Regions from separate parts of the Pseudomonas sp. MM227 genome, predicted to be linked through region 1. Evidence: predicted binding sites of a transcription regulator. Region 1 holds the regulator's gene; each other region holds the start of a gene.
The links. Region 1 encodes sigma-54, which starts transcription at its own class of promoters, with help from an activator protein. Its sites were predicted from a motif close to ANTGGCATNNANNTTGCTNT; they were not measured.
Positions count from the first base shown of each region.

Region 2: nirB (nitrite reductase large subunit NirB) is a predicted target of sigma-54. The motif match lies at 2,776-2,795, and genes of this name have one in related genera.
Region 3: ONG87_RS13405 (flagellar basal body rod protein FlgF) is a predicted target of sigma-54. The motif match lies at 2,206-2,225, and genes of this name have one in related genera.

Region 1 covers NZ_OX352319.1:946,432-953,911, forward strand. The annotation lists gene ONG87_RS04205 (ZIP family metal transporter) at 1-231, shown strand, start outside; gene ONG87_RS04210 (HPr family phosphocarrier protein) at 323-595, opposite strand; gene rapZ (RNase adapter RapZ) at 612-1,469, opposite strand; gene ptsN (PTS IIA-like nitrogen regulatory protein PtsN) at 1,472-1,936, opposite strand; gene raiA (ribosome-associated translation inhibitor RaiA) at 1,949-2,257, opposite strand; gene ONG87_RS04230 (RNA polymerase factor sigma-54) at 2,336-3,829, opposite strand; gene lptB (LPS export ABC transporter ATP-binding protein) at 3,993-4,718, opposite strand; gene lptA (lipopolysaccharide transport periplasmic protein LptA) at 4,718-5,263, opposite strand; gene lptC (LPS export ABC transporter periplasmic protein LptC) at 5,250-5,822, opposite strand; gene ONG87_RS04250 (HAD family hydrolase) at 5,831-6,367, opposite strand; gene ONG87_RS04255 (KpsF/GutQ family sugar-phosphate isomerase) at 6,385-7,359, opposite strand.
Region 2 covers NZ_OX352319.1:1,401,770-1,409,249, reverse strand. The annotation lists gene nirD (nitrite reductase small subunit NirD) at 1-69, opposite strand, end outside; gene nirB (nitrite reductase large subunit NirB) at 69-2,630, opposite strand; gene ONG87_RS06435 (bifunctional nitrate reductase/sulfite reductase flavoprotein subunit alpha) at 2,899-6,678, opposite strand; gene ONG87_RS06430 (hypothetical protein) at 7,059-7,196, opposite strand; gene ONG87_RS06425 (hypothetical protein) at 7,193-7,480, opposite strand, start outside.
Region 3 covers NZ_OX352319.1:2,960,971-2,968,450, reverse strand. The annotation lists gene flgD (flagellar hook assembly protein FlgD) at 1-505, shown strand, start outside; gene flgE (flagellar hook protein FlgE) at 534-1,844, shown strand; gene ONG87_RS13410 (hypothetical protein) at 1,858-2,043, shown strand; gene ONG87_RS13405 (flagellar basal body rod protein FlgF) at 2,277-3,014, shown strand; gene flgG (flagellar basal-body rod protein FlgG) at 3,064-3,849, shown strand; gene flgH (flagellar basal body L-ring protein FlgH) at 3,920-4,615, shown strand; gene ONG87_RS13390 (flagellar basal body P-ring protein FlgI) at 4,628-5,737, shown strand; gene flgJ (flagellar assembly peptidoglycan hydrolase FlgJ) at 5,749-6,951, shown strand; gene flgK (flagellar hook-associated protein FlgK) at 6,963-7,480, shown strand, end outside.

The DNA of each region.
Region 1 (7,480 bases):
GCCGCGTCTGGGCTGGTCGAGCCGGTATTCGCCGTGCTCTGTGCCTGGTTGGTGCGCATGGGCGAGCTGTTGCTGCCCTTGGGCCTGGCCTTCGCGGCCGGCGCGATGCTGCTGGTAGTGACCCACGAGATCATTCCCGAGTCACGCAGCAATGGTCATCACAAGTTGGCGAGCCTGGGCCTGTGTGTAGGGTTCTGCCTGATGATGGTCATGGACACTGCGCTGTCTTGACCCCTGACCCTTGAACCCAGAGCTCAGAACCTGACGTAGCGCAGTACTCGACTGCCGCTACCGGGTTCTGCTTCTCGGCCGTTGGCTGGCTTTACTCGCCTTCGTCGAACTTGTCGTTGATCAGTTTGACGATGGCATCGAGCGCCTGCTGATCCTGCTCGCCTTCGGTGTGCAGGTGAATGGTGGTGCCTTTTCCGGCTGCCAACATCATTACACCCATGATGCTCTTGCCGTCGACCAAAGCTTCTGGTGTGCGGCCGACGCGTACCTGGCAGGGAAAGCGTCCCGCCACGCCGACGAATTTCGCTGCGGCGCGGGCGTGCAGGCCGAGCTTGTTGATGATTTCTACTTGGAGGGCGGGCATTGCGCGGGGGATCCTTTCAGCTGAGGTCGCGATGGCGAACCTGGACGTTCTTGAGCGACTGCTGCAGCAATCGGCCCAGGCGCTCGGTCAAGTATACCGAGCGATGATGCCCGCCTGTACAGCCGATGGCGATGGTGACATAGGCGCGACTGCTGGCGGCGAAGCGCGGCAGCCATTTGAGCAGGTAGGAGGAGATGTCCTGGTACATCTCTTCGACGTCCGGCTGGGCCGCCAGGTATTCGGCGACCGGGGCGTCGAGCCCGGACTGTTCTCGCAGCTCCGGCTTCCAGTAGGGGTTGGGCAGGCAGCGCACGTCGAACACCAGGTCGGCGTCTATGGGCATGCCGCGCTTGAACCCGAATGACTCCACCAGAAAGGCCGTACCAGGCTCTGGCTTGTTCAGCAGCCGGACCTTGATTGCATCGCGCAGCTGGTAGAGGTTCAGGTTGGTCGTGTTGATCTTGAGGTCGGCCAGATCGACGATGGGCCCGAGCAGGTCGCTTTCGACGCGGATGGCCTCGGCCAGCGAGCGGCTCTCGTTGCTCAGCGGGTGGCGGCGACGGGTCTCGGAAAAACGCTTGAGCAGCGTTTCTTCGTCGGCGTCCAGGTACAGAACATCGCAATTGATGTGCTTGGCCCGTACTTCGGCCAGCAGTTGGGGAAAACGTGATAAATGGCTGGGCAGGTTGCGCGCATCGATTGACACCGCTACCTGCGGCTGTGCCAGCTCGGTGTGGATCAGGGCACGCTCTGCCAGTTCGGGTAGTAACCCGGCCGGCAGGTTGTCGATGCAATAGAAACCGTTGTCTTCGAGAACATCCAGGGCAGTGCTCTTGCCTGAGCCTGAGCGGCCACTGACGATGATCAAACGCATGGTTAATGACCGCTCTGTTCGTCCAGTACCACTTGGTACAAGGCTTGATTGCTGGGCGCCGAACGCAGTTTCTCACGCACTTCCTTGCGATCGAGCATGCTGGCGATCTGGCGGAGCAACTCCAGGTGGGCATCGGTGGCCGCTTCGGGTACCAGAAGCACGAACAGCAGATCCACGGGAGCGCCGTCGATGGCGTCGTAGTCGATCGGGGCGCTCAGGTGGATAAGGGCGCTGACGGGTGTATCGCAGCCCTTCAGGCGACAATGCGGGATGGCAATGCCGTTGCCGAATCCGGTCGAGCCCAGTTTTTCACGGGCAACGAGCGCTTCGAATACCGTTTGGGTATCCAGCGTGGGCACTTCGCGACCGATCAACTCGGCGATGTTTTCGAGTGCTTTCTTCTTGCTGCCGCCCGGCACGTTCACGCATGAACGGCCGGGGGTCAGGATGGTTTCTAGTCGGATCATGAGTGGGGAGTGTCAGCGAGCAGTCGCGCCTTGCAGCAGACTTTGCTGTTTTTCCTTATGCTTTTTGAGTTGGCGATCCAGCTTGTCGGTAAGCAGGTCGATGGCCGCGTACATGTCGTCATGTTCGGCGTTGGCAACCACCTCACCACCGGGTATGCGCAGGGTGGCTTCGATTTTCTGTTTGAGCTTCTCGACCTCCATGATCACCTGAACGTTGGTGATCTTGTCGAAATGACGTTCGAGCCGCTCGAGTTTTTCCCCGATGTAGGTTCGCAGGGGTTCGGTCACATCCAGTTGGTGTCCACTGATGTTGACTTGCATACCGCTTCTCCTTATTGCCATTGCATAAAGAAGCAGGCTTGGGTGCCTGCCACTGGAACGCTGTGGCACATCGCAGGGCTACATCAACCGCTTGCGTTCGCTGGACGGCGCAATCCCGAGGGATTCGCGATACTTGGCGACCGTTCGGCGGGCTACCTGGATGCCTTGTGCCTCCAGTAAACCAGCGATCTTGCTGTCACTCAACGGCTTTTTCTGATTTTCGGCCGCGACCAGTTTCTTGATGATCGCGCGGATCGCCGTGGAGGAGCATTCGCCACCTTCCGAGGTACTGACATGGCTCGAAAAAAAGTATTTCAGCTCGTATATGCCACGGGGTGTATGCATGTATTTCTGCGTGGTCACCCGTGAAATGGTCGATTCGTGCATGCCCACCGCCTCGGCGATGTCGTGCAGCACCAGAGGCTTCATGGCCTCGTCGCCATAGTCGAGGAAGCCGCGCTGGTGCTCGACGATCTGCGTCGCCACCTTCATCAGGGTCTCGTTACGGCTCTGCAGGCTCTTGATGAACCAGCGCGCTTCCTGCAGCTGGTTGCGCATGAAGGTGTTGTCGGCGCTGGTATCGGCGCGCCGCACGAAACCGGCGTACTGCGGATTGACTCGCAGGCGTGGCACGGACTCCTGATTGAGCTCGACCAGCCAGCGGTCGCTGTCCTTGCGCACGATGACATCGGGCACGACGTATTCCGGCTCGCTGGATTCGATCTGCGAGCCGGGTCGCGGATTGAGGCTCTGCACCAGCTCGATGACCTGGCGCAGCTCGTCTTCCTTGAGCTTCATGCGGCGCATCAGCTGGCTGTAGTCGCGCGAGCCGAGCATGTCGATGAAGTCGCTGACCAGGCGCTGGGCTTCGGCCAGCCAACGGGTCTTGGGCGGCAGCTGGCGCAGCTGCAGCATCAGGCATTCGCTCAGGTTGCGGGCGCCAATGCCAGCGGGCTCGAACTGCTGGATGCGGTGCAGCACCGCTTCGATCTCATCCAGCTCGATGTCCAGTTCAGGATCGAAAGACTCGCAGATTTCCTGCAGCGTCTCGTCCAGGTAACCCTGGTTGTTGATGCAGTCGATGATGGTCACGGCGATCAGCCGATCGGTGTCGGACATGGGCGCCAGGTTCAGCTGCCACAACAGATGCGTCTGCAGGCTTTCGCCGACCGATGTGCGCGTGGTGAAGTCCCACTCGTCGTCATCGTTGCTCGGCAGGCTGCTGGCGCTGGTCTGGTAGATGTCTTCCCAGGCGGTGTCCACAGGCAGTTCGCTGGGGATGCGCTCGTTCCAGTCGCCTTCCTCGAGGTTGTCGACCGTAGGCGCGGATTCCTGGAAGCTCGGCTCCTGGATTTCCTGGGGCGGTGTCTGCTCGACCTTGTCGGCCAGCGGGTCGCTGTTGTCGAAGTCGTCGCCTTCTTCCTGGCGTTCGAGCATGGGATTGGATTCCAGCGCTTCCTGAATCTCCTGTTGGAGGTCCAGGGTCGATAGCTGGAGAAGGCGGATGGCCTGTTGCAACTGCGGTGTCATCGTCAGTTGCTGGCCCATACGTAGGACGAGCGATGGTTTCATGGCAGGAACTTAACACCTTGGTCGCCGGCGCGAAGCGCCTTCTACTACGGGTACCGAAGCACCCGGCTTATGTCGTAAGCAAATTATATGCCTGAAACCTGAGTGTTTGCCTAGGGCGCCATGAAAATTAATGCCCGTGGGAGGGCGCTGGCGCCCTCGGGCCTTACAAGCGGAACTCGTGGCCCAGGTAGACTTCGCGCACCAGATCGTTGGCCAGAATGGTCTGGGCATCGCCTTCGGCAATCAGCTGGCCGTCGTTGACGATGTAGGCCGTTTCGCAGATATCCAGGGTCTCGCGGACGTTGTGGTCGGTGATCAATACGCCGATGCCCTTGGTCTTGAGGTGGTGGATAATCTGCTTGATGTCGCCGACCGAAATCGGATCGACACCGGCGAAGGGTTCGTCGAGCAGGATGAACTTGGGTGCGGTGGCCAGGGCGCGGGCGATCTCTACGCGGCGACGTTCACCCCCCGAAAGACTCATGCCCAGGTTGTCGCGGATGTGCGTGATGTGGAATTCCTGCAGCAGGCCTTCGAGCTCTGCCAGCCGAGCCGTGGCATCGAGTTCCTTGCGGGTTTCCAGAATGGCCATGATGTTGTCGGCCACCGACAGCTTGCGGAAGATCGAGGCCTCCTGCGGCAGGTAACCGATGCCGGAGCGGGCGCGGCCATGCATCGGCTGGTGACTGACGTCCAGGTCGTCGATGAGCACACGGCCCTGATCGGCCTGCACCAGGCCGACGATCATGTAGAAACAGGTGGTCTTGCCGGCCCCGTTGGGGCCCAGCAGGCCGACGATCTGCCCGCTTTCGATGGACAGGCTGACGTCGCGTACGACTTGCCGGCTCTTGTAGCTCTTGGCCAGGTGCTGCGCTTTCAGAACTGCCATTACTGGGCCTTCTGCGGTGCGTCGGATTTCTTCTTCGGCTGGATCACCATGTCGATGCGCGGACGAGGCGTGGTGACCTTGCTGCCCGTGGCACGGCCGGCGTTGACCACCTGGCGCACGGTGTCGTAGACGATCTTCTCGCCTTCGGACGTGTTGCCGTCGTTGATGACCTTGGCCTTGTCGATCAGCACGATGCGGTTCTGCGCCGCGAAGTACTGGATGGTCATGCCGTAGGCCTGCACGATGGGCTTGTCGGCGGCGGGTTTCTGCTCGTAGTAGGCCAGGTTGCCGACAGCAGTGAACACGTCCACGTCGCCCGTGGCATTGCGGGTGATGGTCACGGTATTGCCGGTGATCTTCATCGACCCTTGGGTAATGATCACATTGCCCTTGTAGGTCGCCACACCCTGTTTGTCGTCGAGCTGGGCATCGTCGGACTGGATATGAATGGGCTGATCGCGGTCAGTGGGCAGTGCCCAGGCGCTCGCGCTTCCCAGTGCTGCGCTCAGGCTGAGCAAAAAGGGGAGGGTTTTAACGAGCCTCATACTGTCCTCTTACGTTGGACAGCAAGTTGATCTTGCTGTCATTCAGATACGCTTTCATGCCCTTGGCCGTCGACACGCCACCGGCGCCGTCGATTCTAACGTCTTGGTCGGTCTGCGCATATTGCTTCTGTGGGAAAACGGTCATGCGCGAGCTGGTGATCAGCGTAGCGCGGCTTTTCTGATCGGTACGCGCGATGCGCACCGAATCGATCAGCTCGACTTCGCTGCCATCGGGATTGACTTCGCCGCGATCGCTGGTCACGTGCCATGGATAGACGGTTCCGCGGTACAGCTGCATGTCGGGCTTGGTCAGCAAAGTGACCTGCGACGTCTTCACGTGCTCGACCTTGTCGGCGGTCATGTCGTACTGCACGCCGCCATCGGGCAGGTATTGCCGAGCCTTCGCGTTGATAGCGTAGTAATCGATCTGGCTTTCGTCGACGGCTGCCGTGGGCTGGTCGAGGAAGCGCTCCGGGCTGATGTCCCAGTAGCCGATGGCGGCGAACAGCAGCCCCAGCACACCCAGGATGACGATATTGCGGATTTTCTTGTTCAGCATGTCAGGCCCTACAGGTAGGCGGCGCGGGCCGCTTCGAGATTGCCCTGGGCATCGAGGATCAGCTCGCAGAACTCGCGTGCCGCCCCGAAGCCGCCACTGGCCTGGGTCACACCGTCGGCATGCTGGCGCACGAAGGCATTGGCATTGGCCACTGCCATGCCCAGGCCCACCCGGCGAATCACCGGCAGGTCGGGCAGGTCGTCGCCCAGGTAAGCCACATGTTCATAGCTCAGGCCGAGTTCGGCGAGCAGTCCGTCGAGCACCACGAGTTTGTCTTCACGGCCCTGAAAGAGGTGGGCGATGCCCAGGTTTTTGGCACGCCGCTCCACCACCGGGCTCTTGCGACCGGTGATGATGGCCGTGGTCACGCCACTATTGATGAGCATCTTGATGCCCTGACCATCCAGCGTGCTGAAGCTTTTGAACTCGCTGCCGTCTTCGAGGAAATACAGGCGGCCATCGGTCAGTACGCCGTCGACGTCGAATACGGCCAGCTTGATGGCCTTGCCTCGCTGCAGGAGGTCGTTGCTGCCAGTCTCGGGCATTGCACCATTCTCGGTCATTACATGACTCCCGCGCGCAGCAGATCGCCAAGGTTGAAGGCGCCTACCGGACAGTCTTGATCGTCAACCACGATCAGTGAGTTGATCTTGTTGTCTTCCATGATCTTCAGCGCCTCGGCAGCCAGCATGTCGGCGCGAGCCGTCTTGCCGTGGGAAGTCATGACGTCTTCGATTCGAGTGCTGTGGACATCGATGGTGCGATCCAATGTGCGCCGCAGATCGCCGTCGGTGAAGATCCCGGCCAGGCGGCCATCGGCTTCCAGGATGGCGGTCATGCCCAGGCCCTTGCGGGTCATTTCCATCAGGGCATCGCGCAGCAGCGTACCGCGCGCCACCTGTGGCAGCGCAGTGCCGGTGTGCATCACGTGCTCAACCTTGAGCAGCAGGCGTCGGCCCAGCGCTCCGCCGGGATGGGAGAAGGCGAAGTCTTCGGCCGTGAAGCCGCGCGCCTCGAGCAGGGCAATGGCCAGCGCATCGCCCAGCACCAGGGTAGCGGTGGTGGAGGAGGTCGGCGCCAGGTTCAGCGGGCAGGCCTCCTGAGCGACGCGCGCGTCGAGATTGACCTCGGCAGCCTGGGCCAGGGGTGAGTCGGGGTTGCCGGTCATGCTGATCAGCGGAATGCCCATGCGTTTTATCAAAGGCAGCAAAGTGACGATCTCCGCTGTCGAACCGGAGTTGGACAGGGCCAGGATGATGTCCTGGCGAGTGATCATGCCCATGTCGCCATGGCTGGCCTCGGCAGGATGCACGAAAAACGCCGGGGTGCCGGTGCTGGCCAGGGTCGCGGCGATCTTGTTGCCGATATGGCCGGACTTGCCCATGCCCAGCACGATCACGCGGCCGTTGCTTTCGAGGATCAATTCGCAGGCGCGCACGAAATCGGCGTCGATGTGGGCAAGCAGGCCCTCTACCGCTTCGATTTCGAGACGTATGGTGCGGTGCGCGGATTGGATCAGGTCGCTGGTCTGGCTCATGGCGAAAATCGGTAGGCCCGGTGAAAAGGCGGCGATTATAGCGGGAATGGACGTGCGACTCACCTGCCTATTTCGCGGCCCCGGTAAATCGATGGTACGTTTCGCCAATGGATCAATCTTG
Region 2 (7,480 bases), 460 kb from region 1:
GGCGATCAAGTCCGCTCGATCGCACACTGCTTGCCAGTCCATCGCTTGCACCGCCTTGGCCGCCTGCATCACAACACCTCCTCCATCACCGGGATCAACGTGACCACATCGCCCGCCTGCGCCGGGCGACGCTGGCCACGTTCCTTGACGAACTGCACACCCGGGTCCGCACGCTTGTCGTTGACGAAGGTGCGGAAGCGCTTGAGCTTTTCCGGATCCTTCAGGGCATTGGCCCATTCGCATTCATAGTGATCGACCACCCGCTGCATCTGCGCTTCGAGTTCGGCGCCCAGGGCCAGGCTGTCCTCCAGCACGACCTGCTTGAGGAACTCCAGCCCGCCCTCCAGGCTTTCGCGCCACACCGAGGTGCGCTGCAGCTTGTCGGCGGTACGGATGTAGAACATGAGGACGCGGTCGATGTAGCGAATCAGCTGTTCATCGTCAAGATCGGTGGCGAACAGTTCGGCGTGCCGCGGACGCATGCCGCCGTTGCCGCACACGTAGAGGTTCCAGCCCTTCTCGGTGGCAATCACGCCGATATCCTTGCTCTGCGCCTCGGCACATTCGCGGGTGCAGCCGGACACGGCGAACTTGAGCTTGTGCGGCGAGCGCAGGCCCTTGTAGCGATCCTCGATGCGCAAGGCCATGGCCACGCTGTCCTGCACGCCGTAGCGGCACCACGTGCTGCCCACACAGGATTTCACGGTACGGGTCGACTTGCCGTAGGCATGACCGGTCTCGAAGCCGGCTTCGATCAGCTCGCTCCAGATCTCCGGCAACTCGTGCAACTGTGCACCGAACAGGTCGATGCGCTGGCCGCCGGTGATCTTGGTGTAGAGGTCGTATTTCTTCGCCACCACACCGATGGCGATCAGCTTGTCCGGGGTTATCTCACCACCCGGAATGCGTGGCACTACCGAGTAGGTACCATTCTTCTGCATGTTGGCCATGAACGTATCGTTGGTGTCCTGCAGCGGCACCAGCGAGGGGTCCATGATCGGCTGGTTCCAGCAGGAGGCGAGGATGTTGCCGACGGTGGGCTTGCACACGTCGCACCCCACTGCGCCGCGGCCGTGGCGGGCAAGCATGTCCTCGAAGCTGGCGATGCCCTCGACACGGGCCAGGGCATAGAGCTCGGCGCGGGTGTAGGCGAAGTGTTCGCACAGGCTCTTGTCGACGCTGACGCCGCGGGCAATCAGCTCATGTTCGAACACCTGCTTGAGCAGCGCGGCGCAGCCGCCGCAACCGGTGCAGGCCTTGGTCTGGGACTTGAGCGCCGACAGGTCGCCACAGCCTCCATCGATGGCAGAACAGATCGCCCCTTTGCTGACGTTGTGGCAGGAGCAGATCATGGCGGTGTCCGGCAACGCATCGGCGCCCAGGGTCGGTGCGCCGTCGGACAACGGCAGGATCAGCGTCGAAGGGTCGGCCGGCAAGGCGATGCCGTTCTGGGCATATTGCAGCAGGGTGTCGTAGTAACTGTTGTCGCCGACCAGCACAGCGCCCAGAACGTGTTTGCCACTGGCGTCCACCACCAGACGACGGTAGCTGGCGTTGGCTTCGTCGATGAAACGGTAGCTCTTGGCGCCCGGCGTAATGGCATGGGCATCACCAATGGAGCCGACGTCGACGCCCAGCAGCTTGAGCTTGGTCGACATGTCGGCGCCGCTGAAGGCCACCGGTGCCTCCCCGGCCAGCTCGCAAGCCACGTTTCGGGCCATGCTGTAGCCTGGCGCCACCAGGCCGAAGACGCTGCCGTTCCACGAAGCGCATTCGCCGATCGCATACACCGCCGGGTCGCTGCTGCGGCAGTGCGGGTCGATGACGATGCCGCCGCGGGCGGCGATCTCCAGGCCGCAGGCGCGGCCCAGCGCATCCTGGGGACGAATCCCGGCGGAGAACACGATCAGGTCGGTTTCCAGGAACTCGCCGCCGTCGAAGTTCATCCGGTAGCGATGGGTCTCGCCGGCCTCGACGTTCTGCGTGGCACGGGAGGTGTGCACGCCCACCCCCAATGCCTCGATGCGCGCACGCAAGGCAGCGCCGCCGTCGACGTCCAATTGCACGGGCATCAGACGCGAGGCGAATTCGACCACATGAGCTTCCAGCCCGAGCGACTTCAAGGCATTCGCCGCTTCGAGGCCGAGCAGACCGCCGCCGACCACCACACCACGGCGCGCACCGCACGCGGCTGCACGAATGGCGTCCAGATCGTCCAGGGTGCGATAGACCAGCCGTGCGTTGCCTTCGCAACCTGGAATCGGTGGCACGAAGGGGAACGAGCCGGTGGCCAGTACCAGCACATCGTAGCCGTGCCGCCCAGTGGCGGTGACCACTTCGCGCGCCTGGCGGTCGATCTCGAGCACCGGCTGGCTCAGGTGCAGGGTGACGCCGTGCAGGCCATACAGCTGGGCATCGCCCAAGGCCAGGGTTTCGGCACACGAGCCGCCGAAGTATTCGGACAAGTGCACTCGATCGTAGGCGCGCTGGCGTTCTTCGCCGAAGACATGGATCTCGTAGCGATCGACCGCGCTGCGCTCGATCAGCTGCTCGACACAATGATGACCGACCATGCCGTTGCCGATAACGATGAGCTTCTGCCGGGGCCTGAGGTTCACGAGCGCATTCATAGGTATCTCCAAGCGGGTCACGGTGTCCTGACCATCGGGCAAAAAAAACGCCTGGAGCGAATGCTCCAGGCGCCTTTGCCTGATGGTCGGATTGAGGTTGTCCGGTAGGGTGATCGTCGTTGATCACCGGGACTTGGCCAAGGTGAAAGCAGATTGCGTGCCAGGGTGGTTTGGTGTGTGTCAGGTAGGGCCTTTCCGCGGGCAGAGGGCTCGCCGCGAAGAAGCCCTCACTGACAACAAGACCCATCCCAGTGCACCACGCACCGTTTCAGTACACATCCCGCACGTAGCGCTTGTCGCGACTGAGCTGCGCCATATAAGCCTCGGTCTGTACCTCGCTCATGCCGCCGTGCTCGGCCACTACCTGCCGCAGCACCGCATCGACATCCTTGGCCATCCGGCTGGCATCCCCGCAGACATAGAAATGGCCACCTTGCTGCAACCATTGCCAGACCTGGGCACCCTGCTGGCGCAAGCGGTCCTGGACGTAGATCTTTTCCGCCTGATCCCTGGAGAACGCTGTATCGAGCCGATGCAGATGGCCGCTGCGCAACCAGGCGTGCAGCTCGTCGCGGTAGTAGAAGTCGCTGAGCTCGCGCTGCTCGCCGAACAGCAGCCAATTGCGTCCGCTGTGGCCGAGCGCCTGCCGCTCGTGGAGGAAGGCGCGAAACGGCGCTATGCCGGTACCCGGTCCGACCATGATCATCGGTGTCTCGGGTTGGCTGGGCACGCGAAACCCGGTGGCCTTGTGCACGAAGATCGGTACCAGCGCCGCCGCCGAGCGATCCGCCAGAAAGCCCGAACACACCCCGCTGCGTACACGCTCGTTGCAGTGATAGCGCACCGTCGAGAGGGTGATGTGCACCTGCTGCGGGTCGGTGCGGGCACTCGAGCTGATGGAATACAGCCGCGGCTGCAGCGGCTTGAGCAGGCCAAGCAGTTCCTGCGTGGTGAGTGTGACGGGAAAGGCGTCGAGCAGGTCGATCAGTTGCCGACCCCACAGCCATTGCTGGAGCTCACCGGCGCGGTCGGGCGTGAGCAGCGTGGCCAGCAGCGGGTCGGCGCAGCGCTGGCCAATGAACGCCAACCACTGCGGGGTGATGCGGGTAATGTCCAGATGCTTGTGCAACGCCACCGCCAGCGGCTGTTCACCCTGCCCCTTGAGCATCACCCGCTCGCTGCTGTCCAGGCCCAGGCACGCCAGCAGTTCCTCGACCAGGCTCATGCAGTTGCTCGGCCACACCCCAAGCGCATCCCCCGCCTCGTACACCAGCCCGCTGTCCTTGAGGTCGAACACCACATGGCGAACTTCCTTCTCGGTGCCCGGCGCATTGAGCACCTGATTGTGCAGGACACGCGCCAGCCATGGCCGCTTGCGGGTGTACAGCGGCGGGGCCTGGGTCGCCAACGGGGTCGTTTCGCCAAGCGGGGCGCCCGCCAGCAGCAGGCCAACGGCCTTGGTCCACTGCTCGGCGAGTTCCTGATCGTCAGGTTCGCACTCGACGCGGGCCAGCAGGCGCTGCCCACCCAACTGCTGCAGGCGTGCGTCCAGCTTGCGGGCGAAGCCACAGAACTGTCCGTAACTCGAATCGCCCAGCGCCAGCACCGCGTAGCGCAGGTCCGGGCAGGGCTCGATGCCCTCGGCCTGCAGCTGCGCCCACAGGCGCACCGCGTTGTCGGGTGCGTCGCCGTCGCCGAAGGTGCTGGTCACCAGCAATACGTCGCGCGCCGCCAGCAGGTCGGCGGTGGTGATCTCGTCCATGCCGCGCAGCAGCACCGGCGCGCCGCGCTCGCGCAGAGTCTGCACGCAGCGCTCGGCGATGGCTTGCGCGTTGCCGGTCTGCGAGGCCCAGAGCACCAGGGTCCCCGCTTGCCCGGCAAGCGGCGCAACGGCGTCGGCCAGCGCTGGATCGAGGTCGTGCAGGGTGATCTTCGGCGAGCCGACCCGTTGCAGGGCCACGGCCGCGAATTTGAACGCGGGCTGTTGCGACAGCGGATCGCTGGCGTCGCTGGTCAACGCATTGATGGCCAGGTCGCTGCCGTAGACATCGCTCCAGTGAAACGGCGCGAAGCAATTGCCTGGCCGCACTCGGTCGCTGATGCGTGCCGGCAATACCGCCTGGCCGCGCCGCGAGCGGACCTGCACTTGATCAGCCTCGCCGATGCTCAGGCGCTCGGCATCGTCGGGGTGGATTTCGATGAACGGGCCAGGGTCGAGCTTGTTCAGCGTAGCGACCTTGCCGGTCTTGGTCAGGGTATGCCACTGGTGCTGCAGACGGCCGGTATTGAGCACCATCGCGAACTGGCCGTCGGGCAGGTCGGCGGGCGGCAGATGCGGACGGGCGAAGAAGCGTCCGCGCCCGCTGGCGGTGGGAAAGCGCGGCCCGGCGTCGGTCAGGTAGCGAATCGGGCTGCGCGGAGCGTCCTGGCCAGGCGCAGAGGGCCATTGCCTTGGCTGCTTGCGCAGTTGCGCATAGCTTGCGCCGCGGATGTCATAGCCGCTCTGCGGATTGTCGAACCCTTGCAGCTCTTCATAGACCTGCTCGGCGCTGGCGTAGTCGAAGCCTTCGGCGAAGCCCATGGCGCAGGCCACACGGGCGATGATCTGCCAGTCGGCCAGGGCCTGTCCCGGTGCGTTCACGGCCTTGGGCATCAAGGTCATGTTGCGCTCGGAGTTGATCATCACCCCTTGCGCCTCGGCCCACAGCGCAGCCGGCAGCAGGACGTCGGCGTAGCGGTTGGTTTCGGTATCGAGAAACGCATCCTGGGTGATCACCAGTTCGGCGGCCTGCAAGCCCTCGATCACTTGCCGGCGGTTGGCGACACTGGCCACCGGGTTGGTGCAGATGATCCAGCAGGCCTTGATTGCGCCCTCGCCCATTTGCCGGAACAGGTCGATGGTACCGGCGTTGCCTTCTTTGCGCAGGCTGCCGGAACGGATGTTCCAGAGCCGCTCGACATGGGCCCGGTCCGCGTCCACCAGCAATGATCGCTGGCCGGGCAGACCCGGCCCCATGTAGCCCATTTCGCGTCCGCCCATGGCATTGGGCTGGCCGGTCAGGGAAAACGGCCCACTGCCCGGACGGCAGATGGCGCCCGTGGCCAAGTGCAGGTTGCACAGCGCATTGGTGTTCCAGGTGCCCTGGATACTCTGGTTCAGCCCCATGGTCCAGCAACTCATCCAGTTCGCCGCGCCGCCGATCCACTGCGCGGCCTGACGGATCGCTCCTTCATCGAGGCCGGTGATCTCGGCGACCCGCGCCGGCGTGTAGTCGGCCAGAAACGCTGGCAATTCCTCCCAACCTTCGGTGTGTGCCGCGATGAACGCCGGGTCGGTACCGCCATCGGCATGCAACAGGTGCAGCAAGCCGTTGAGCAAGGCCAGATCGGTGCCCGGCTCGATCTGCAGGAACAGGTCGGCCTTGTCGGCGGTGGCCGTGCGCCGCGGGTCGACCACGATCAACCTGGCTCCCGCCTTGAGTCGGTCCAACAGGCGCAGGAACAGGATCGGATGACAGTCGGCCATGTTCGCGCCGATCACCAGGAACACGTCGGCGTGATCGAAATCATCATAGGAACCGGGCGGGCCATCGGCACCCAACGACAGCTTGTAGCCGCTCCCCGCACTGGCCATGCACAGCCGCGAGTTGGACTCGATGTGCCGAGTGCGAACGTAGCCCTTGGCAAGCTTGTTGACCAGGTACTGGGCTTCCAGCGACATCTGCCCGGAAACATAGAAAGCCACTGCATCCGGGCCATGTTCATCGAGGATCTGCCGCAAACGGCCACCGGCGTCCGCAATGGCCGCGTCCATGCTCGATTGCACCGGCTCGTGGTCGCGCCCGTGGCGCACGTAGGCATGCTGCATCCGGCCCGGATCAGTCAGCGGCTGGGCACAGCTGCTGCCCTTGGTGCACAGGCGCCCGGCGTTGGCCGGATGCTGCTTGTCACCGCTGACCTTGACCACCCGATCGTTCTCGACGGTCATGACGATACCGCAGCCCACCCCGCAGTACGGGCACACGCTACGGACAGAAGTGCGGGTCATCGGCGTTCCTCGCTGCTGGCTACAAAACAAAAACGGCGCCGGCTGCCTTCGCTCATCAGAGCGGGCAGCACGGCACCGTTGTCGTGTGGGGGGCAATCGGCATCGATTGCATTGTGTGCGAGGGTGCTTGCAATACATGCGCCAACCCCATCGGATCGAGCGGATCACGTTAAACGAGGGTCAGCGCGGTTGAGTGGGTCAGGAATTTTCAGGTGCGGCGCACCGTTGAGGCGCGCTATGCACCGTGGGTGCTCAGCGACTCAGCAAGATGGACAACGTAAAAAAAAGCGCCAAGCCTTACAGTTGATCATGAGCGCACCCAGGCATCATCTATCTGGTGCAGTGAGTCTGCGGCCAATCAATGACCATTGATCAGCGCTTCAGCCACCTAAAGCAATTTCGCTCCTGTTGATCACCTTTTCATTGACCACGCGCCTTACTACCGGGACAGAAGGTTTCTTCGGCGGAATCGGCTTGATATAGCCATTCGGCTTGGATTTCTCGTTGTCGGGTTTCATTTTCTTTCTCCTGGTGGCGCCTCATCCAATGTCATTCGACGAGGGGGGGCTGCAGGTTTGACTGGAGCTGGAGGCTTTGACTGCTGTTCAGCAGTGGCTTTTTCAGAGTCACTCAATGTTCTCGACCTCATTGCAAGCAAAGCATTTTCCAGAATTATAGTCCTTTTTTCCAAATCTGCTATCTGATTACGTCCAGGACCAGCAAGGAGCTGATTCTTTAACGACGAGATCTCATCTCCTACATAGCTGTCCCTGATAGACAGGTTTTTTCTCGGAGACGATGT
Region 3 (7,480 bases), 2.0 Mb from region 1:
GCTGGCGCAGTTCAGCAGCCTGGAAAGCATGCAGAGCCTGAATGCGTCGGTGGGTACCATCGTCAACAACTACCAATCGTCCCAGGCGCTGCAGGCCTCGTCGCTGGTCGGCCGCTCGGTCATCGCCCAGACCGATACCGCCGTGGTCGACCCCACCAAGGGCCTCACCGGCTCGGTGGCGCTGACCTCGTCGAGCAGCAACACCACGGTGGGCGTCTACGACGCCAAAGGTGACCTGGTGCGCAATATCGATCTGGGCAGCCAGTCCGCCGGCAACGCCGCCTTCACCTGGGATGGCAAGGACAGCAACGGCGCGGTTGCCGCTGCCGGCACCTACACCTTCAAGGCTGCAGCCACCGTCGACGGTACCGCCACGGCCATGAGCACCTACCTTCCAGCCACGGTGAACAGCGTCACCATGGGCACCAACGGCGGTGAACTGACCCTCAACCTCGCTGGACTGGGTAGCGTTGCGCTGTCGAAAGTCCAAACCATCGGAATTTGAGCCGCTTCGTCCGGCGCAGGAGTACAGCATGACTTTCAATATCGGCCTCAGCGGTCTTTCGGCAGCCAACAAGGCGCTCAACGTCACCGGCAACAACATTGCCAACGTCGCGACCACCGGCTTCAAATCCTCGCGCGCGGAATTCGCCGACCAGTACGCCGCATCCATTCGCGCCACGGCCGGCAAGACCAGCGTGGGCAGCGGTGTGACCACCGCGGCCGTGTCGCAGCAGTTCACTCAGGGCAACATCGCCTCGACCGGGCAGAGCCTCGACCTGGCGATCAACGGCAACGGCTTCTTCGTGCTCAACGATGGTGGCCAGAAGCTCTACACCCGTGCCGGTGCCTTCTACAGCGACAAGGACGGCAACGTCGTCGACGTGAGCGGCAACAACCTGCAGGGCTACAACGCCCAGGACGGCGTAGTGCAGACGGGCGTCTTGACCAACCTGAAAATCGACTCCGCGAACCTGCAGCCCAAAGCGACCTCGAAAATCGCCGAAACGGTCAACCTCAACTCCAGCGCGCCGCAGGCGACCATTACCCCGTTCGACCCGAGCAACGTCAAAAGCTACAACTACACCTTCAACACCGATGTGTACGACAGCCTGGGCAACGCCCACCAGATGAACCAGTACTTCGTCAAGGATGCCACGGCCAACAGCTGGACCATGCACACCACCATCGACGGTCGCAATCCGTCCGATCCGACGGCCACCACGCCGTTGGTCAATACCTTGAGCTTCAAGTCCGACGGCAGCCTCATCGTGCCCGCTCAGGGTAACGTGCCTGGTGGCCTGGGCATCAACGCCGACAAGAGCTTCAACCTCGCCGGCTGGGTGCCTTCCACCCGTGGCGCCGATGGAACCTGGACACCCAACGGTGCGACGGCCAATGCCGGTGGCGTGGCGTTGGACATGCTGGCGACCACGCAATACAACTCGGCATCGGCCACCTCGGCCAAGACCCAGGACGGCTACGCCACAGGTGAGCTGACCGGTCTGTCGGTGGACGGCACGGGCAACATGTTCGCCAACTTCACCAACGGCCAGAACAAGGTCATCGGTCAGGTGGCCATGGCCAGCTTCGCCAACATGCAAGGCCTGGCGCCCAATGGCGGCACCAACTGGAAGGAGTCGTTCGCTTCCGGTACCGCCGTGATCGGTACGCCCGATACCGGTGTCATGGGCAACCTGCAGTCCCAGGCGCTGGAAGACTCCAACGTCGACCTGACGGCCGAGCTGGTGAACCTGATCAAGGCGCAGAGCAACTACCAGGCGAATGCCAAGACCATTTCCACCGAAAGCACCGTGATGCAGACCATCATCCAGATGACCTGATGAGGGCAGGGCAGTGATCCGGTGTCTGTGTGCAGCCCTGGTCATCGCCGCAACCTGCGCGATGGCCGTGGCGGCGCCCGCGCCCTGGTACACCTACCAGAGCCTGGCGAGCGGCCGCTACCTGTGCAGTCAGGTCGACCCTGGCCCGCATTACCGTCGCTTCGCCGGGCCGTTCAGCAACGCCGGCTGCCGTCGTTGAAGACGGCGCCGTCGAGCCTCGCCCTGATGTTGCGACGTAAATCCATTCTCTCGTTGCCGCTAGCGGCAATCCGGCGCCGACTTTTCGGCGTCAAGCTTTCAGTCCGCTTCGGCCGGACCGCTGCAACCCCCGTCCTAGAGGGGCTGTAGCCGTATTGGCAAAGTTGGCCCGCATATTGCTCTACCTCTCTCAGTACAGCAGTAGACGGCATTCGCCCGTCGAGGGAGACAACTGTGGACAAGATGCTCTATGTGGCAATGACCGGTGCCAGCCAGAACGCGCTGGCGCAGAAGGCGCATGCCAACAACCTGGCCAACATTTCCACCACCGGCTTCAAGCGTGACCTGGAACAGGCGCGTTCCATGCCGGTGTTCGGCGATACCTTTCCTTCGCGGGCCTATGCCCTGACCGAACGTCCGGCCACCGATTTCAGTGGCGGCGCGCTGCAGGAAACCGGCCGGGATCTGGACGTCGCGGTGGGCGGCAACGGCTTCATCGCCGTACAGACACCCGACGGCGGCGAAGCCTACGTCCGCACCGCCAGCATGAACGTCGACGCGCTCGGTGTGCTGCGCGCCGGCAATGGTTTGCCGGTCATGGGCAACGGCGGTCCGATCGCCGTGCCGCCCGACGAGAAAATCGAAATCGGCATGGACGGCACCATCAGTATTCGTGGTCTGGGGCAGGCTCCCAACGTCATGGCCCAGGTCGACCGCATCAAGCTGGTCAATCCGGACGTGAAAACCCTGACCAAGGGCCTGGACGGTCTGATCCACACCTCCAGCGGCCAACCGGCACCTGCCGACGCTGCGGTCCGTGTCGAGTCCGGCTTCCTGGAAGCGAGCAACGTCAATGCGGTCGAGGAAATGACCTCCGTGCTGGCGCTCTCCAAGCAGTTCGAACTGCACATCAAGATGATGAGCACCGCCAAAGAAGGCGACGAGGCCATGGCCCGGGTCTTGCAAATCTAATTCCAGCGTAGCGATCGCGCCGTAAACCAGGCGCTCCAGGAGAAGACACATGCTTCCAGCACTATGGGTCAGCAAGACCGGCCTCCAGGCTCAGGACACCAACCTGACCACGATTTCCAACAACCTGGCGAACGTGTCGACCACGGGTTTCAAGCGCGATCGCGCCGAATTCCAGGACCTGCTCTACCAGATCAAACGTCAGCCCGGTGCCCAGTCGACCCAGGACAGCGAACTGCCGTCGGGCCTGCAGGTCGGTACCGGTGTGCGCATTGTCGGCACCCAGAAGAACTTCACCGCCGGCAGCCTGCAGACCACCGACCAGCCGCTGGACATGGCCATCAACGGTCGCGGCTTCTTTCAGGTGATGCAGCCCGACGGCACCGTTTCCTACACGCGTGACGGTACCTTCCACCTGAACTCCGACGGCCAGATCGTCACCGCCCAGGGCCTGGCGCTGGAACCTGCCATCGTCGTTCCCAACGAAGCGCAGACTTTCACCGTAGGCACCGACGGCACCGTGTCCATCACCACCGCCGGCAACGCCGCTTCGCAGGTGATCGGCAACCTGCAGACCGCCGACTTCATCAACCCGGCCGGCCTGCAGGCCATCGGTGGCAACCTGTTCCTGGAAACCGCCTCCAGCGGCGCGCCGCAAGTGGCAACGCCCGGCCTGAACGGCGCCGGTACGGTACTGCAGAACACTCTGGAAAACTCCAACGTGAGCACTGTGGAAGAGCTGGTCAACATGATCACCACCCAGCGTGCCTACGAGATGAACTCCAAGGTCATCTCCACTGCCGACCAGATGCTGCAGAACCTGACCCAGAACCTGTAATCCGGGTCCATCCGTAATCCCCAAGCTACCTGGGCGCCGCGTGCGCCGGCTACACCGTGAGGTCTGTGTCATGCGTCGTGTCTCGATTGTTCTTGCCCTGAGTGGAATGGCCTTGCTGACCGGTTGCGTCGCGCCGCCGGCCAAGCCCAACGACCCGTACTACGCCCCGGTGCTGCCGCGCACTCCGATGCCTGCCGCCGCCAACAACGGCTCGATCTACCAGGCCGGCTTCGAGCAGAACCTGTACAGCGACCGCAAGGCGTTCCGCGTGGGCGATATCATCACCATCACCCTCAACGAGCGGACCAGTGCCAGCAAGAGCGCCAACTCCAAGGTCGGCAAGGACAGCAACAACAGCCTGGGCCTGACCTCGCTGTTCGGAGCGGGTGTGAACACCAACAACCCGCTGGGCAGTGGCGACCTGAGCCTCAATGCAGGCTACAGCGGCACTCGCGCCACCAACGGCACCGCGGCGGCAGCGCAGAACAACAGCCTGACCGGTTCGGTCACGGTCACGGTGGCCGACGTGCTGCCCAACGGCATCATCTCGGTTCGCGGCGAGAAGTGGATGACGCTCAATACCGGCGAAGAGCTGGTGCGCATTTCCGGTCTGGTCCGCGCCGATGACATTGCCACCGACAACACCGTGTCCTCGACGCGGGTAGCCGATGCGCGCATCACCTATTCGGGCACCGGTTCGTTTGCCGAGGCCAGTCAGCCGGGTTGGTTCGACCGGTTCTTTGCCAGTCCACTGTTTCCTTTCTGAGTGCGCCCGTCCATGCTCAACTTCAAACACCTGATCGCCGCTGCCCTGCTGTTGTCCGCCGCGTTCGGCGTTCAGGCCGAGCGCCTCAAGGACATCGCCAGCATTTCCGGCGTGCGCACCAACCAGCTGATCGGCTATGGCCTGGTCGTGGGCCTCAATGGCACCGGCGACCAGACCACGCAGACGCCATTCACCCTGCAGACCTTCAACAACATGCTCTCCCAGTTCGGCATCAAGGTGCCGCCGGGCTCGGGCAACGTGCAGCTCAAGAACGTCGCCGCCGTGTCGATCCATGCCGACCTGCCGGCGTTCGCCAAGCCGGGACAGGTGGTCGATATCACCGTGTCGTCCATCGGTAACTCGAAAAGCCTGCGCGGTGGCAGCCTGTTGATGACCCCGCTCAAGGGTATCGATGGCAACGTCTATGCCATCGCCCAAGGCAACCTGGTCGTCGGTGGTTTTGACGCCGAAGGCCGCGACGGGTCGAAAATCACCGTCAATGTGCCGTCGGCAGGACGGATTCCTGGCGGTGCCAGCGTCGAGCGTGCCGTGCCCAGTGGCTTCAATCAGGGCAACAGCCTGACGCTGAACCTCAACCGCTCGGACTTCACGACCGCCAAGCACATCGTCGACAAGATCAACGAGCTTCTTGGCCCGGGAGTTGCACAGGCTATTGACGGGGGCTCGGTGCGCGTCACTGCTCCGGTCGACCCCAGCCAGCGCGTGGACTACCTATCGATCCTCGAGAACCTCGATGTCGACGTAGGGCAGGCGGTGGCCAAGGTGATCATCAATTCGCGCACCGGCACCATCGTGATTGGCCAGAACGTCAAGGTATCGCCTGCGGCAGTGACCCACGGCAGCCTGACGGTGACCATTACCGAAGACCCGATCGTCAGCCAGCCAGGGCCTTTGTCCGGTGGCGAAACGGCGGTGGTGCCACGTTCGCGGGTCAGCGCCCAGCAGGAAGCCAAACCGATGTTCAAGTTTGGCCCTGGCACCACGCTCGACGAGATCGTCCGCGCGGTCAACCAGGTGGGGGCAGCGCCCGGTGACTTGATGGCCATTCTCGAAGCCCTGAAACAGGCCGGCGCATTGCAGGCCGACCTGATCGTGATTTGAGGTAACAGCTGATGGAAATGCCGAATGGTGGAGTATCGGGAACACGGGATTCGGGGGCTTACACAGACCTCAATCGCCTGAGCTCGTTGAAAGTCGGGGATCGCGACAGCGAGGCCAACCTGCGCAAGGTGGCCCAGGAATTCGAGTCGCTGTTCCTCGGTGAAATGCTCAAGTCCATGCGCTCGGCAAATGACGTGTTGGCCAAGGACAACCCGCTGAACACCGAAACCACCAAGCAGTACCAGTCGATGTACGACCAGCAGCTGTCCGTGACCCTCTCCAAGGAAGGTGGCGGTATCGGCCTGCAGGACGTGCTCATGCGCCAGTTGTCCAAGACCAAGGGCGTGGCCCGTGCCGGCGCGAACCCGTTCGCCCATGCCGACAACAGCTTGAACAAGCCGCTGGGTGCCACTCGCGACGCCTCGGCCGATGCCAAGGCCGCCGGCAGCGTTGGTCACAACGACATGGCCTTGCTCAACCAGCGTCGGCTGTCGTTGCCCAGCAAGCTTGCCGACCGTCTGGTGGCCGGCATCGTGCCGTCGGCGGCCACCGAAGCAGGGGCAGCCAGCGGCAGCAAGAACCTCATCAACGTTGCGGCCGATGCACCGCTCAACAGCCTTGCCAAGACCGTGCGCAGTGGCGCTGCGGTCGAGGGCAGCAGCCTGGCGAAGAGCGTCGCCCAGCCGCCCCTGGCCCCGGCCAAGCGCGCGTTCGGCTCGTCCGACGAGTTCATCGCGACCATGCTGCCGATGGCCGAAAAAGCCGCTGCTCGCATCGGTGTCGACCCCAAGGTGCTGGTCGCCCAGGCGGCGCTGGAAACCGGCTGGGGCAAATCGATCATGCGCGCCGACGACGGCAGCAGCAGCCACAACCTGTTCGGCATCAAGGCCACCGGCAACTGGAAAGGCGAGAACGCCCGCGCGATCACCAGCGAATTCCGCGACGGCCAGATGGTCAAGGAAACCGCCGATTTCCGCTCATACACCTCGTACGAAGACAGCTTCCACGACCTGGTCAGCCTGTTACAGAACAACGATCGCTACCAGGGCGTGGTCAAGTCCGCGGACAACCCCGAACAATTCGTCAAGGAACTGCAGAAGGCCGGCTACGCCACCGACCCGAACTACGCCAGCAAGATCTCTTCCATCGCCAAGCAGATGCAAGGCTATGAGAACTACGCTCGCAGCAGCACCAGCGCTACCACGAATCTATAAGGTTTGAACCCATGTCGAATCTGATCTCCATTGGGCTGTCCGGTCTGGCGTCCAGCCAGGCATCCCTGGCGACCACCGGTAACAACATCGCCAACGTCGCGACTGCGGGCTATTCCCGGCAGTCGGTGGTGAACACTGCCAGTGGCTTGCAGAACATCGGCGTGGGCTATCTGGGCACCGGCACCACGATCTCCGACGTGCGCCGTATCTACAGCAGCTATATGGATACCCAACTGCAGACCAGCACTGCGTTGAGCAACGACGCGAGCGCGTACAGCACCCAGATCAACAGCATCGACAAACTGCTGTCCGATGGCAGCACGGGTATCAGCGCCGTGCTCAGCAGCTTCTTTTCCGCCGTGCAGACCGCAGCGGCGAACCCGAGCGATACCTCGTCGCGGCAACTGCTGCTGACCCAGGCGCAAACCCTGAGCAATCGCTTCAATTCGATTTCGTCGCAGTTCAGCCAGCAGAACGACAGCATCAATGCGTCGTTGACCACCCTGACCGGCCAGGTCAACAAGCTGAG